2 regions of the Microbacterium deferens genome follow, and region 2 is predicted to be linked to the other one. Evidence: predicted binding sites of a transcription regulator. Region 2 holds the regulator's gene; the other holds the start of a gene.
What was found. Region 2 encodes HspR, which represses chaperone genes until heat shock. Its sites were predicted from a motif close to AAGTTGAGTCNNNNNGACTCAACTT; they were not measured.

Region 1 (7,612 bases), on a different contig from region 2:
GGTACCCCGGGAGGCGTCGCTCGAGCACTGCGGTGATCACGCGGTCGATCTCGTCGGTCGCCGTCTCGGGCGACAGGACGGCCTGCGCCGCCGTCACCTCGGCCGTCATGCGCGCGAAGTGGCCGAAGTCGCCGTCGCCGAGCGTGTGATGGGTGGCGCGGCTCGCGGCCTGGACGGCCGTCGTGGGTGCTCCGACGACGTGGAGCACCGGAACGTGCTCGGCGTAGCTGCCCGCGACCGCTCCGATCGCCGACAGCTCTCCGACGCCGAACGTGGTGCTCAGGGCGCCGAGGCCGCCCAGACGGGCGTAGCCGTCGGCCGCGTAGCCGGCACCCAGTTCATTGGCGCAGCCGACCCACTCGATGCTCGGGTGCGCCTCGACGTGATCGAGGAACGCGAGGGTGAAGTCGCCGGGGACACCGAACAGGTGTCTGACACCAGCATCCGCCAACCGATCGAGGAGGTGATCGGCGACGGTGTAGGTCATCGGTGCGAGGCGCTGCCGCTGAAGTGGAAGGGGATCGCCAGAGACGCCGCGACGCAGAGGATGCCGACGATGAACACCAGCGCCTGGATCGGCACGATCGAGAACGAGATGCCGATCAGGAAGATTCCGCCGAGCAACAGGATCAGAGCGATGACGTACATGTGTGGTTGCCTCCTCAGGCCAGGCTACCTTGCGACGGGCCTTCGCCGAAGCCGATGGGGTGACGCATCCTCGTCACGATCCGGTGACCCGATCGACACCTCCGAGGGCCAGGATGGGTAGCGTGACGACGTTCCCGCTCATCCCGACCGGGGCACCGCGCCCCGCGCCGGTCCCGCACAAGAAGAAGATGCGCGGCGGCGATCGGCTGTCGGCGACGCTGATGCTGGTGGGCGTCGCGATCGCGATGGTGTGGGCCAACCTGCCCGGCGAGACGTACCACCAGTTCTGGGACCTTCCGCTGGGCGCCTCGTTCGGCGACGCCTCGTGGACGTTCAGCCTCCACGCTCTCGTGAACGAGGGCTTCATGACGCTGTTCTTCTTCCTCGTCGGTCTGGAAGTCAAGCGCGAGCTCACCGTCGGCGAGCTCACCGACCGGTCGCGAGCGGTCGTGCCGATCGCGGCGGCCGTGGCAGGGCTCGTCCTCCCCGCGGGGATCTTCCTCCTCTTCAACCTCGCCGACGGCGAGTTCGACGCGTGGGGCGTGGTGATCTCGACCGACACCGCCTTCCTCCTCGGAGCCCTCGCCCTCATCGGGCCGAAGTTCTCGTCGCGACTGCGGACGTTCCTGCTCACCCTCGCCGTCGTCGACGACATCGGTGCGCTCCTGGTCATCGGGCTCTTCTACAACAGCGGCCTCAACCCGGTGCCCTTCGTGATCGCCCTGGTGCTGATGGTGCTCATCGCCCTCGTGAGGTTCTTGCCGGTCGGGCGCGGTTTCGCCTACGGCGTGCTGGGGGCGGCGCTCTTCGTCGTGGTGTACCTGGCCGGCGTGCACCCCACGCTCGCGGGCGTCGCGGTGGCGTTGCTCATCCCCGTCTTCCCGCCGCGGCGCAACGATGTCGAGCGATCGGTCGAACTCACCCGGGCGTTCCGAGAGTCGCCCAACCCCGCGTACGCTGCCGCGGTCACGCGGAGCCTGCGCGAATCGATCTCGATCAACGAGCGCATCGACACGGGCCTGCGCCCGTACGTCTCGTTCGGCATCCTGCCCGTCTTCGCCCTCGCCAACGCCGGGGTGCACATCGACGGCGACACCCTGCGCGACGCGCTCGTCTCGCCCGTCGCGTGGGGCATCGTCGCCGGTCTCGTACTCGGGAAGTTCCTCGGCATCACTCTCGCCACGTGGCTGGTCGGCGTCGTCGGCCGCGGCCAGCTCGCCCCCGGTCTCAGCCTCCACCGCGTCGCCGGTGGCGCCGCGCTCTCGGGGATCGGCTTCACGATCTCGCTCTTCCTCGTGCCGATCGCCATCAGTGATCCCCACACGCAGGATCTCGCGCGCGTGGCCGTGCTCGCCGCATCCGTCATCGCGTTCTTCCTGGGGTGGGCGATCCTCACGGTCGGCGACCGCATCAGCCCTCCGCACCCGGTCGGTTTCACACTCGCGCGCCCGGTCGACCCGCAGCGCGACCACATCAAGGGCTCGATGGACGCGCCCTACGAGATCGTCGAGTACGGCGATTTCGAGTGCCCGTTCTGCAGTCGCGCGACCGGATCGGTGGATGCTGTGCGCGAGCGCTTCGGCGACGACATCCGCTGGGTGTGGCGTCATCTGCCGCTCGACCAGCCCCACCCGCACGCGCAGGAGGCGGCCCAGGCGGCGGAGGCCGCTGCGATGCAGGGGCGTTTCTTCGAGATGGCGGGCAAGCTCTTCGCGCACCAGAAGAACCTCGAGCGGGACGACCTGTTCCGCTACGCCGAGATGCTCGGGCTCGACCCCGACCGTTTCGCCGACGACTTCGTCTCGCCGAAGGTCGCCCATCACATCCAGGACGACCGGCTCGACGCCGAGATCATGGATCTGAACACCACGCCGACGTTCTTCCTCAACGGTCGGCGGCACATCGGCCCCTATGACTCGGCGACCCTGATCCGGGGGCTCGAGAACAGCCCCCCGATGCCCGCGAAGACGCCCGCCGTCTGAGAGTCCGCGACACCCGGATGCTGCGGCGCGTCCGCCCGGGTGTCTTGGACTCTCAGCGGGTGGAGCGCGGCGCGTCGGCGAGCAGCGAGGTCGCCAGCATGGTCGACCCGGCGACGGCGGCGGGCATGACGGCCACCGCCCCCAGCGGCACGAGGAAGCAGAGCTGCGTCGCGACGCCGAACCCGAGCGCCTGGCCGCGCCGCGCACGCAGCAGGCGGCGGCGCTGGGCGCGGTCGACGCCGCGGGCGGTGAGGGCGCGCGAGGTGAGCTCGTCGGTCAGCAGCCAGCCGGTGAGCACGACGCCGAGCACGGCACCCACCGCGCCGCCGACCACGGGCACGAGGCCGACCAGCGCGGTCAGAAGTGCCACGCCGATGCCGCGGGCGATGAGCCAGACGGTGTCGACGAGGGCGCGCGCGAAGCCGTAGCGCACGTCGGGCACCTCGCCGAGCTCCTCCTCGACCGACCGCCAGATGCGGTCGTAGAAGGGCTCGCCGATCAGGAGTGTGAGGGCGGTGAACGACACGACGGCGATCACCAGTGCGGCGCCGAGGGTGGCCGCCCCCGCCGCGAAGCGCACGACCGAGACCCAGATCTCGGGCCACCCGTCGGCGAAGGGCGTGACGGCGGTCGCGATGCCGGGGAGGAACACGGCGAGGGTGATCACCCCGGCCAGCAGCACGAGCCCCACGATGAGAGCGGGCACGAGACCCGCCGCCATCACTCCGGGACGACGACGCCACCAGCCGAATCCGCGCGCGAGCATGCCCACGCCCGCACCGAACTGCTTCACATCCACAGCCTAGGACGCCGGGTACCGGCGCCCGGATGCGGCGGGCTGGTGCGCCCTCTCGCCGGGCTGCCGTGTCAGCGGTCGTAGGCCGAGGCGCTTCGCACCGAGGCCATCACGGTGAACTTGCTGTTGCGGGCGATCTGGCGGGTGGGCCCGACGACCCGCTCGAGGGCCGGGCGGTAGAGGAGAGCGGAGTTCCAGACGGTCCACAGCTCGCCGCCCGGGCGGAGCACGCGGGCGGCGTCGGCGAAGAGCCGCGCGGCGACCCCCTCGTAGACGGCCGCGCCCACGTGAAAGGGCGGATTCAGCGCGATGAACGACACGCTCGCGTCGTCGAGCAGCGAGAGAAGATCGTCGCGTTCGACGCGAACGAGGTCGCTCACCCCGTTCGCCGCGGCCGTCGCGCGGGCCGACGCGACAGCGGCGGCCGACTGGTCGGAGGCGTACGCGTGCAGTCCCTGCCGGGCGAACGTCGCCGCGACCACGCCCGTGCCGCACGCCATGTCGACTACCGGGTCGTCGGCGGTGCCGCCGCCCGCCACGCGCCCCGAGAGGTTGTCGAGCAGGAACCGCGTGCCGATGTCGACGGAGGTGCCCGCGAACACCCCGCCGTACGCGCATACGACGAGGCCGTCGTGGGTGGCGCTCCGGGGCTCGGGATCGTGCCCGTCCTTCGGGCCGCGCGCGACGAGCACGCGCGACTTCTGGCGGGCGTGGGTGACGTCGACCACGTCGAAGTGGCGACGCAGCACGTCGTTCATGGCGACGGTCATGTGCTTGATGCGTCCACCGGCGAAGACGGTGACACCGCGGGAGGCGTGGCGCGCGATGAGCGCTGCGACGTCGTCGAGCTCGTCGAGCGACCTCGGCAGCCGCAGCAGCACGACCTCGGCGTCGCGCACGAGGTCGGCGTCGAACGGCAGCGACGAGAAGGCATCGTCGTCGACCGCGAGCCGCTCGGCGTTCGCGGCGAGGGCGCGTTCACCGGTCAGCGGGTCTTGGTGCACGCGGATGCGGCGCGCTCCCTCGGCGGCGGAGGCGAGGGTGAGGGCGCCGTGGGTGTCGCCGATGACGACGAGGGCGCCGTCGTCGAGGGCCGCCCGTGCGCCGGCCGACTCGTCGAGGAGGAGGCGGTCGGCAGCATCCGCCGCGAGGAGCTCGGGCGCCTCGACATCGGGCCAGCGGCGAAGGGTGTCGAAGGGGAAGGTCATCCTCGCCACGGTAGTCGGCCCGCCGGCAGATGACGCATCTGCGGAGGCCGGGAATAGTCTGAGCGCCGCGCGGTTGAACTTGATACGCACGCACTCAACTACGTAATATCAAGTTGAGTCGCACACGCTCACCTTCATCCAGGAGACATCAGGGACATGCCCGAAGACTTCACTTCCCCCGACGGCCACGGCGCGAGTTCGTTCGACGAGTTCCTCGCCCGCTACCTCGCCGGCGAGCAGGCGCGCGCCGAGCGGTCGATCGATCTCAGCCGTTTCCTCAGCTCCCGCACGCAGGAGGCGCTCCAGCGCGCCGGACGGTTCGCCCTCGAGCGCGGCCAGCGCGAGCTCGACGCGCTCCATGTTCTGCGCATCCTCGTCGACCAGTCGCCGGCGAACGAGGCCGTCCAGCGCATCGGCGCCGATCCCCGCGCCATCGCGCGCGCCACCGAAGGACGCCTGCCCGCAGCATCCGCTCCCGCCGACGTCGATGGAGCGGTCGTCACCGCATCGGTGCAGCGTGCGCTCTTCCTGGCCTACCAGGTCGCCCGCAGTGCGGGTTCGACCTACGTCGACCCCGAGCACCTCTTCTTCGCTCTCGTGCTGGCGCAGGACGCCCCCGCCGGGCAGATCCTCGCCCAGGCGGGTGTCACCGCCGAAGCGCTGACGCAGGCCGTGCGCGAGACCGTGACCCCGGGTGCCGCCGGCACCGACGCCTCCGACTCCGCGGCGCCGTCGGAGACGCCGATGCTCGACCGCTTCGGCACCGACCTCACCGCGCGCGCCGAGGCGGGAGACCTCGACCCCGTGATCGGACGCAGCGACGAGATTGAGCAGACGATCGAGATCCTCAGCCGCCGCACCAAGAACAACCCGGTGCTCGTCGGCGAGGCCGGCGTCGGCAAGACCGCGATCGTCGAAGGACTCGCGTCGGCCATCGTGGCCGGCTCCGTGCCCGAGCAGTTGCGCGGTAAGCGCGTCATCGCGCTCGACCTCCCGGCGATGCTCGCCGGAACGCGCTACCGCGGCGACTTCGAAGAGCGCCTCACGCAGACCATGGACGAGGTCTCCGCCCGCAAGGGCGAAGTCATCCTCTTCATCGACGAGGTGCACACCGTCGTCGGTGCCGGCGGCGGGGGAGAGGGCGCCATGGACGCCGGCAACATCCTCAAGCCGCGCCTGGCGCGGGGCGACCTGCACCTCGTCGGCGCCACGACCCTCCGCGAGTACCGCACCATCGAGAAAGACCCGGCGCTGGAGCGCCGGTTCCAGCCCGTGCGTGTGGGCGAGCCCTCGATCGAAGACGCCGTGCTGATCCTCCGGGGTCTGCGCCCGGCTTACGAGGAGCACCACGGTGTGAGCTTCACCGACGAAGCCCTCCGCGCCGCGGTCGAGCTCTCCGACCGGTACGTGAGCGACCGCGTGCTGCCCGACAAGGCGATCGACCTCATCGACCAGGCCGGAGCGCGCCTGCGCCTGCGGCTCGGCGTGAAGGTCGACGTGTCGGAGCTCGTCGCCCGGCTCGCGACCCTCGAGGCCGACAAGAACGCCGCCGTCTCGGCCGAGCACTACGAGGAGGCCTCCCGCATCCGCGATGAGATCTCTTCGGTGCAGGAGAAGCTGGATGCGGCGACCTCCGCGGGTGCGTCGGCCACGGCCTCGTCGGCCATCGTCGGCGAGCCCGAGATCGCCGCTGTCATCAGCCGAGCCACGGGGATCCCCGTGAACCGTCTCACCGAGACCGAGCGCGGACGCCTCGCCACCCTCGAGGACGAACTGCACGGTCGCGTGATCGGGCAGGACGCCGCCGTGACCTCCGTGGCGACGGCGGTGCGCCGCAACCGCACCGGCATGGGCGACGCGAACCGGCCCGTCGGGTCGTTCCTCTTCCTCGGTCCGACCGGAGTCGGCAAGACCGAGCTCGCCAAGGCGCTCGCCGCGTCGCTCTTCGACGACGAGGGCGCGGTCATCCGCTTCGACATGAGCGAGTTCGGCGAGCGGCACACGGTGTCGCGTCTCGTGGGGGCCCCTCCGGGATACGTCGGCTACGACGAGGCGGGACAGCTCACCGAGCGCGTTCGGCGCAACCCGTACTCGATCGTGCTGTTCGACGAGATCGAGAAGGCGCACCCCGACGTGTTCAACCTGCTGCTGCAGGTGCTCGACGACGGTCGGCTCACCGACGGCCAGGGTCGCACGGTCGATTTCCGCAACACCGTGGTGATCATGACGTCGAACATCGGCAGCGAGTTCCTCGCGTCGCGCGCGGGGGCCATCGGTTTCATCGCTGACGGCGGAGGAGCCACCGGCTTCGGATCCGAGAAGGATCTGCGCGACCGGGTCATGGGGCGCCTGCGCGAGGCCATGCGGCCGGAGTTCCTCAACCGCATCGACGACATCGTGCTGTTCCGCAAGCTCGACCGTGAGCAGCTGCGCGAGATCGTGCGGCTCATGCTCGGCACGACCGAGAAGCGCCTCGCCCGCCGCGAGGTGTCGATCGAGATCACCGAGACCGCGATCGACTGGCTCGCCGAGCACGGGTACGAGCCCGAGTACGGCGCCCGGCCGCTGCGCCGGCTGATCCAGCGCGAGATCGACGATCGCGTCGCCGACCTGTTCGTCACGGGCGCGCTCGTCGACGGGGGAGCGGTGACGGTGGATGCCGCCGACGGCGCCCTCGTCGTGCGTCCCGCCGCCCTCGCCCCCCAGGCCGCCTGACCCCGGCCACCCACCCCCTGACCGCGAGACCGCTCGTGCGCGGCGAGACCCTGGCTTTCGACCACGGTCTCGTCGCGACGACGCGGTCTCGCGGTCTGTGGCGGGGGCTGACAGAGTGGGGAGCATGACCGCACGCGTATCGATCGGGGTTGCCGGCACGCTCGGACCGGAGGCCGTCGCACGTCTCGCACCGGCGGTCGAGGCCGCCGGCTTCGCGGCGCTGTGGGTGAACGACACCCCCGACGGCGATGCCCTCGCGGCCC
Region 2 (7,612 bases):
GCGAACAGGAAGTTGTTCCAGCTGAAGATGAACGACAGGATCGACGCGGTCGCGATACCCGGCACCGACAGGGGGAGAACGACCCGGACGAACGCACCGATCCGGCTGGTCCCGTCGATCTGGGCCGCTTCCTCCAGCTCGTGCGGGATGCCGTCGAAGAAGCTCGACATGATCGCGACGACGAGCGGCATCGTCACGAACAGGTGCGTGAGGATCAGCACGGTGTAGGTGCCGACGAGCTGGATCTGCGAGAAGAGGAAGTACCAGGGGATGAGCAGGCTCACACCCGGGATCACGCGCGCCATCAGCAGGAAGGCCGTCGTACTGCGCACCCGGTAGCGGGCGATGCCGTAGGCGGCGGGCACCCCGATGAGGAGGGCGAGCAGCGTCGCGCCGATGCCCACGATGACGCTGTTGCCGATGATCGGCAGGAAGTTCTGCGCCCCGAAGACCGTGTCGTAGTTGCCGAGCGTCGGTTCGAAGTCGAACGTGCGGGAGGGGTCGACGACGTCGCGGTTGCGCTTGATGCTCGCCAGGAACATCCAGGCCAGCGGCACGAGGAAGGCCAGCACGACGGCGACGATGCCGACGACGCGGGCGGTGCCGCCGATGATCTGCGCACGTGTCCGCCTGCGCCGACGCGGCGTCGGCAGCGGGCGGGCGGCGGCGGGGGTGGCTCCCTGACGGGGCCGGATGGGGGCGGTGACGCTCATGAGCGGTCTCCTCGTTTGCGAAGAATGGCCAGGGCGACGAGCACGATGACGATGAGCATGAAGAACAGCATCAGAAGGGCGGACGCCTTCCCGTACTGCGAGAACTGGAACGCCTGCCCGTAGGCCAGGATGTTCAGCGTCTCGGCCTCGTGGCTCGATCCGCCGCCGATGCCCTTGGTGGCGTAGATGATGTCGAAGGTCTTCATGGCGTCGATCGCGCGCAGGATGGCCGCCGCGCCGATGACCGGCGCGAGCAGGGGCAGCGTGATGTGTCGGAAGCGCTGCCACGCGTTGGCACCGTCGACCCGCGCGGCCTCGTCCGGCTCCTCGGGGAGCGTGGAGAGCCCCGCGAGCAGGATGAGGATGACCATCGGGGTCCACTGCCAGACGTCGATGAAGATCAGCGTGTTCAACGCGGTCGCGGGATCGGACAGCCACCCCTGTGCGGGAAGACCGAAGAACTGCATCACGACGTTCGCGAATCCGATGGTGGGTTCGAAGATGAGCAGCCACATCATGCCGACCGCCACCGGGGTGGCCACGAGCGGGAGCAGGATGAAGACCCGCACGATCCCCTGGCCTCGGAAGGTCTTGCGCAGCAGCAGTGCGATCGCGAGTCCGAAGAGCAGCTCCAGCCCCAACGCGACACCGGTGAAGTAGGCCGTGCGTCCCACCGCCGGCCAGAACCGCTCGGTGTCGGTGAGCCATCCGACGTAGTTCGCCAGGCCGACGAACTCGAACGGCCGGTTGACCGACCCGGCGGAGTCCGTCAGCGACAGGAACACCGTGTACCCGATGGGGAACGCGATGAGCGCACCGATGAACACCACCGACGGCGCGATGAGGATCCACTTCAGGTGCGCGTCGACCCAGTCGACGGCGCGCGTCGCGGCGCTCGGGCGGCGCGGGGCGGTGATCGTTGCCACTTCTTCCTCCTCTGGTGAGCGGGGTCCCGGCGGTGCAGCCGCCGAGACCCCGGCCCGATCAGTTCTCAGAATCCAGGAGGTCCTGGAACTGCGTGTTGGCGGACGCCGCCGCCTCGGAGACGTCGCCGCCCTCGATCGCGGCGATCACGGGACCGCCGACGATCTCGCGCGCCGCGGCGACCTGCTCGAGCTGCGGGCGGTCGTGACCGACACCGTGGTCGGCGACGTTGCGGACGATCTCGACGAGTCCGGCCGGGAACTTCGCGACGGCGGCGTCATCGTCCCAGGCGGACTGACGGGCGCCCGGGACGGTCTCGTTCTCGAGCAGCCACTTGGTGTTCTCCTCGTTGGTCACCCACTTGATGAACTCCCACGCCGCATCCTTCTTCGTCGAGAACTCGTTGATGCCGACGGTCTGCGGCACGATGTTGTAGAACTTCGAGCCGTCGGGACCCTCGGGGAACTGCGCGAACCCGACGGTGTCGACGACGCTGCTGTTGTCCTCGTCGAGGAAGGTGTAGGCCTGGCTGTCGGCGTCGATGTAGAACGCCGCGCGCCCCTGAGCGAACAGGGCGGATGCTTCGACCCAGCCCATGTTCGTCACTCCGGGAGGGCCGTACTCGCGCAGCAGGTTGCCGTAGAGCTCGATGGCCTCGACAGCCTCGGGGGTGTCGATCGATGCGTTGCCGTCGGCGTCCTGGAAGTCTGCGCCGAAGCTGTAGAGGAACGAGGAGAGCTGCGTCACCAGCGGCACGCGCGAGCCGCGCATGGCGATGCCGAAGACGCCGTTCTCGGGGTCGTTCAGCGTCGCGATCGCCGTCTCGAGCTCCTCGAGCGTGGTCGGCACCTCGAGGCCGGCCGCTTCGAGCAGGTCGGTGCGGTAGTAGACGATCTGGCGCTCGGTCATGACGGGGACGCCGTAGACGACGCCGTCGAGCTCCACCGCGTCGCGCGCGGCGGGCTGGAAGTCCTCCCAGTTCCACTCGGCGTCGGACGAGACGTACTCCGTCATGTCGGCCAGCCATCCGTTGCGCGAGAACTCGCGCATGACGTCCTGCACCTGGAAGGCCATCACGTCGAAGTCGGACGACGACGAGTTCAGCTTGACCTTGTAGTTGTCGTTGAGCTGCTCGTTGCCGTACGCCTCGATCGTGACCGCGATGCCGGTCTCTTCCTCGTACTGCGTGGCGAGGGTCTTCAGTCCCTCGGTCCACGGGCTGTTGGCGGCGACGACGGTCAGCTCGGTGACCTCGCCCTCCGCCTGACCGCCGCTTCCGCCGCCGCAGGCGGTGAGGCCGAGGGCGAGAACCGCCCCGGAGGCCAGGACGGCGAGAAGGCGCCGCGATCGCTGTGTGGTGAACATCGGTGTTCCTTTCGTGGGGTGTTCGGGTTGTGTGAAGGTCAGGCCACCAGCGCCGTGGGAACGCGGCCGGCGAAGACGTCGACGATCGCCTCGGCGGTGGCGAGGCCGATCCGCTCGTACGCTTCGCGGCTGTCGGCCGCGGCGTGCGGGGCCACGACGACCATGGGGTGGGAGAAGAGCGGGTTGTCCTGCGAGGTGGGCTCGATCTCGAACACGTCGAGGCCGGCTCCGGCGATGCGGCCCGTGGCCAGAGCGTCCACGAGAGCGCCCTGGTCGACGAGGCCACCGCGCGACGTGTTGATCAGGATGGTGCCCTGGCGCATGCCGGAGATCAGTTCGGCGTCGACGATGTGGTGCGTCGCCGCGATGTGCGGGGCGTGCACGCTGACGATGTCGACGTCGGCCACCGCCGCAGCCGCCGTGTCGACCAGCGACACCCCGAGGCGCGCCGCGGCGGCCTCGTCGGCGTAGGGGTCGTAGGCCTTGATCGAGACGTCGAAACCGGCGAGCCGACGGGTGAGCAGCTGGGCGATGGCGCCGAAACCGATCAGGCCGATCGACGTGCCTGCCAGCTCACGGCCCACGAATCGGTCCCACCGGCCCGCCTTCGTAGCGGAGTCCATCTCGGGGATGCGGCGCAGGACCGACAGCATGAATCCGATGGCGAGTTCGGCCACCGCGGCGGCGTTGCCGCCGGGCACGTTCACGACCTTCACGTCGCGGCCGCGGGTGGCGTCGAGGTCGATGTTGTCGAGGCCGACACCGAGGCGGGCGATGATCTGCAGACGGTTCGCGTGTGAGAGCGCTTCTGCGTCGTAGACCTCCACCCCGCCGACGGCGGCGTCCGCGTCGGCGATGAGCGCGTGCAGTTCGGCCTGGGTCCACGGAACGGTGGAGTCGTTCTCGACGAGGGTGAAACCGTGGTCGATGAGCAGCTGACGGCCCGACGAGCAGAGTTCGGGGTATCGGACCGGCCCGACGATGACCGTTCGTCCCGTGCCGACAGGTATCAGGGGGGCGGTAGCAGTCATCTCGGAGGCCTTTCTGGGCGGGTCAGGATTCCGAGGAATCGATCACCGTTGAACGATTTGTTTACTGTTAACAGTCACCATAGAGGGCGGGTCGTTGGCATGTCAAGACGACGAAACGAAGGGGCGCCCGCGGCCTGATGCCACGGGCGCCCCTCTGCGAAAGTAAGCCTCAGGAGTGCGCGAGCCCGCGCAGCACGTCGCGGACGTGGCCCTTCGCCAGGGTGAGATGCAGCCTGAGCCGCCGCACCGACGCCTCGACGTCGCCCGTGCGCACCACATCGAGGAAACCCTGGTGGTCTTCGGTCGCAGAGGCGATGTCCGAGGTGTCGCTGAGCTCGAACAGGATCGCGAAGATGCGCTGGTAGGGCCGCCACGCATCGAGGAGGCGACGGTTGCCGGAGTTCGCATAGAAGCTCGTATGGAAGGCCATGTCGGCGTCGGCGAACCGCTCCCCGTCGTCGTCCTCCGCAGCGGCGGCCATGGAGTCCACGATGCGCTGCACGTTGTCCCAGTCCTTCGCGCTCGCGTTCTCGATGGCGAGCCGGATGGCCAGCGACTCGAGGGCCTCGCGCACGGTGTAGAGCTCCTCGACGTCGCGGAGATCCATCGCGCGGGCGTACAGCCTCTTGCGCCGGTCTTCCGCCAGCCCCTCGGTCTCGAGTTGGCGCAACGCGTCGCGCACGGGCCCGCGACTGACATCGAAGCGGGCGGCCAGGTGGTCCTCGGCGAGATGGGTGTCGGGCGGGATGATCCCGCGGATGATCTCCACCCTCAGGCGATGTGCGATCTGATCACCCATCGCCAACGGTCGAAGATCCGACACGGTTTACCCCCTGTGAATTGTCTACTGGTGACAAAACTAACCCACGCTCGGCGATCCGGGGCAATCCTTCACGAACGGGCGTCGGAACCGCCCGCCGCTCGCCGGTCGGTGCTCTCACGGGATGCGCGCTCGTGCTCGAGTTCGCGCATCACCTCCTGCACGTCGGCTCGGGTGGCCGGCAGCTGATCCTCGTGGCCGCGGGCGGCTCGCTCCACGACCCACGATGAGAACGACGCGACGATGAGGCCCACGAGCACCACACCCCCGACCATCAGGAACACCGCGATGACCCGCCCCGGGATCGTCACCGGCGTGTAGTCGCCGTATCCGACGGTGGTGACGGTGCAGAACGCCCACCACACGGCGTTGCCGAAGGAGGTGATCGTCGCCCCGGGGGCGTGGCGCTCGGCGTTGAGCACGGTCAGCGAGGCCATCCAGATGAGAAGCAGGGCCGCGCCCGCGCCGTAGATCAGCAGACGGGCGCGCAGCGAGCTGCCGGCGGTGCGCGTGAACGACGTGAGGCGAGTGAGCGCGCCCAGCAGCCGCACGGGCCGCAGGGTCGGCACCAGCACGATGACGATGTCGATGAGGTGCCGCCGCACCCAGAGCCCGCGGGGGTGGCTGAGCAGGAGGCGCGCGAGGTAGTCGACGATGAACATCACCCACGTCGTCACCACGACGACGGTGGTCACGGTCGACCACAGGCCCCGCAGATCGCCGATGACCTGGAACGTGTAGGCGATGAGGAACGCGAGCGCGGCGACCGTCAGCGGCCAGTAGCTCGCCGCCGCCCAGCGCCGGGTCGCCGCGGTCTCCCCCGCGTTGCGTGCGCGCGGGGGCGAGGACTTCGACGGCATGATCGCACTCTAGAGCAGGCACACCCCGAAGTGCGCGAGACGTCAGTGGGCGGATTCATCACCGGGGCGACGCGGTCGCCAGAGCACCACGTCGGTGGCGCGGCGCACGCGGGCGCCGTGCCGGAGCGTCACGACCGACCCGGTGGCGCCGGCCGCGAAGACGCGCGCGCCGGGGCGGGATTGCCGCTCGGCGTTGAGCTGACGCTCGAGGTCGGTGACGCGGCGGGTGAGGGCGTGGACGTGCTCCTCGAGCGCGAGCAGCCGGGCGATCGCCGGAAGGCTCATCCCCTCGCTCGAGAGGCGGGCGACCTCGCGCAGCTGCCCGATGTGTCGGGAGGAGTAGCGGCGCGATCCGCCCTGGGTGCGGCCGGGCACCACGAGCCCGAGTCGGTCGTACTGCCGCAGCGTCTGCGGGTGCATGTTGGCCAGTTCGGCCGCCACCGCGATCGCGAAGATCGGCGCATCCGCGTCGAGTTCGTCATCCACGTCTGTCACCAGTCTTCCCCCTCTCCTCCGCTCACCTCAGCCGCGCGCCTTCGACATCAGCTCGGCGCGAGGGTTCTCCTTCGGTTCGAGCTCCTGGAAGCGCACGAGCGCCTCGCGAGCCGCATCATCCAGGTGTGCGGGCACGGCGACCTGCACCTCGGCGAGGAGGTCGCCGGTGCCCTTCGACGTCTCGACGCCGCGACCCTTCACGCGCAGCACGCGCCCCGACGGGGTGCCGGGCGCGACGCGGAGCTTCACGGGATCACCGCCGAGGGTCGGCACCTCGATCGTCGCCCCGAGCGTCGCCTCGGTGAAGGTGACCGGAACGGTGACCCTCAGATTCAGGCCGTCCCGCACGAAAACGGGGTGCGGGCGCACCGTCACCTGCACCACGACGTCGCCGTTCTCGCCGCCGTCGGGCGACGGGCGCCCGCGGCCGCGGAGACGGATCTTCTGGCCGTCCGAGACCCCGGCGGGGATCTTCACCTTGAACGGCTTGCCATCGTCGCCCTGGAGCGAGATCGTCTCGCCCTTGGTCGCCGTGACGAAGTCGACCGTCGTGCGCGCCGTGACGTCGGAACCCCGGGTCGGGCCGCCGAACCCGCGATACCCGCCCGAGGTCTGCCCGAACCGTCCAGAGCCGAAGCCGCCGGGCTCGAAATTCGCGAAGAAGTCGTCGAAGTTGCTCGACGACTGGGTGCGCGGGCCCCCACGACCCTGACCGAACATGCTGAAGACGTCTTCGAAGCCGGCGTTGCCGCCGCCCGGGGCCGTGAAGCGCGGCGCCCCCGAGCCCATGGCGCGGATCTGGTCGTACTCCGCGCGCTGCTCGGGGTCGCTCAGCACCGCGTAGGCCTCGCTGACCTCCTTGAAGGTCGCCTCCGCCTTCGCGTCGCCGGGGTTGGAGTCGGGGTGATACTTGCGGGCGAGCTTGCGGTAGGTCTTCTTGAGGTCGGCCTCCGAGATGTCCTTCGCCACGCCGAGCACCTTGTAGAAGTCCTTGTCGAACCAGTCCTGACTCGCCATACGGTGCTCCTATTCCGCCGGGACGGCGACGACGACCTTCGCGGGTCGCAGTTCGACAGAGCCGAGACGGTAACCGACCTCGACGACCTCGAGCACGGTCGGAACCGTCACGCCCGGGGTCGGCGCCTGGAAGATCGCCTCGTGCTGCTGCGGGTCGAACTCCTCGCCGGCGACGCCGTACGAGACGACACCCAGGCGTTCGGCCACGGAGCGCACCTTCTCGGCGATCGCCGAGAAGGGCGTGCCGGCCTCGAGGTCGCCGTGCTTGACCGCGCGGTCCAGATCGTCGAGCACCGGGAGCAGGCCCTTCACGGCCTCGCCCTTCGCCCGCTCGATCTCTCGCTCGCGCTGGTCTTCGGTACGGCGACGGTAGTTGGCGTACTCGGC

Region 1: ABTU82_RS14870 (ATP-dependent Clp protease ATP-binding subunit) is a predicted target of HspR. The motif match lies at 4,745-4,769, and genes of this name have one in related genera.

Annotation. Positions count from the first base shown of each region.
Region 1 is NZ_JBEUWT010000004.1:234,335-241,946, reverse strand. It holds gene ABTU82_RS14895 (alpha-keto acid decarboxylase family protein) at 1-487, opposite strand, end outside; gene ABTU82_RS14890 (hypothetical protein) at 484-648, opposite strand; gene nhaA (Na+/H+ antiporter NhaA) at 771-2,630, shown strand; gene ABTU82_RS14880 (EI24 domain-containing protein) at 2,683-3,423, opposite strand; gene ABTU82_RS14875 (class I SAM-dependent methyltransferase) at 3,498-4,634, opposite strand; gene ABTU82_RS14870 (ATP-dependent Clp protease ATP-binding subunit) at 4,791-7,349, shown strand; gene ABTU82_RS14865 (LLM class flavin-dependent oxidoreductase) at 7,474-7,612, shown strand, end outside.
Region 2 is NZ_JBEUWT010000001.1:1,718,410-1,726,021, forward strand. It holds gene ABTU82_RS08110 (carbohydrate ABC transporter permease) at 1-713, opposite strand, end outside; gene ABTU82_RS08115 (carbohydrate ABC transporter permease) at 710-1,639, opposite strand; gene ABTU82_RS08120 (ABC transporter substrate-binding protein) at 1,698-3,002, opposite strand; gene ABTU82_RS08125 (phosphoglycerate dehydrogenase) at 3,041-4,033, opposite strand; gene ABTU82_RS08130 (GntR family transcriptional regulator) at 4,203-4,832, opposite strand; gene ABTU82_RS08135 (potassium channel family protein) at 4,925-5,713, opposite strand; gene ABTU82_RS08140 (heat shock protein transcriptional repressor HspR) at 5,756-6,208, opposite strand; gene ABTU82_RS08145 (DnaJ C-terminal domain-containing protein) at 6,236-7,225, opposite strand; gene ABTU82_RS08150 (nucleotide exchange factor GrpE) at 7,235-7,612, opposite strand, start outside.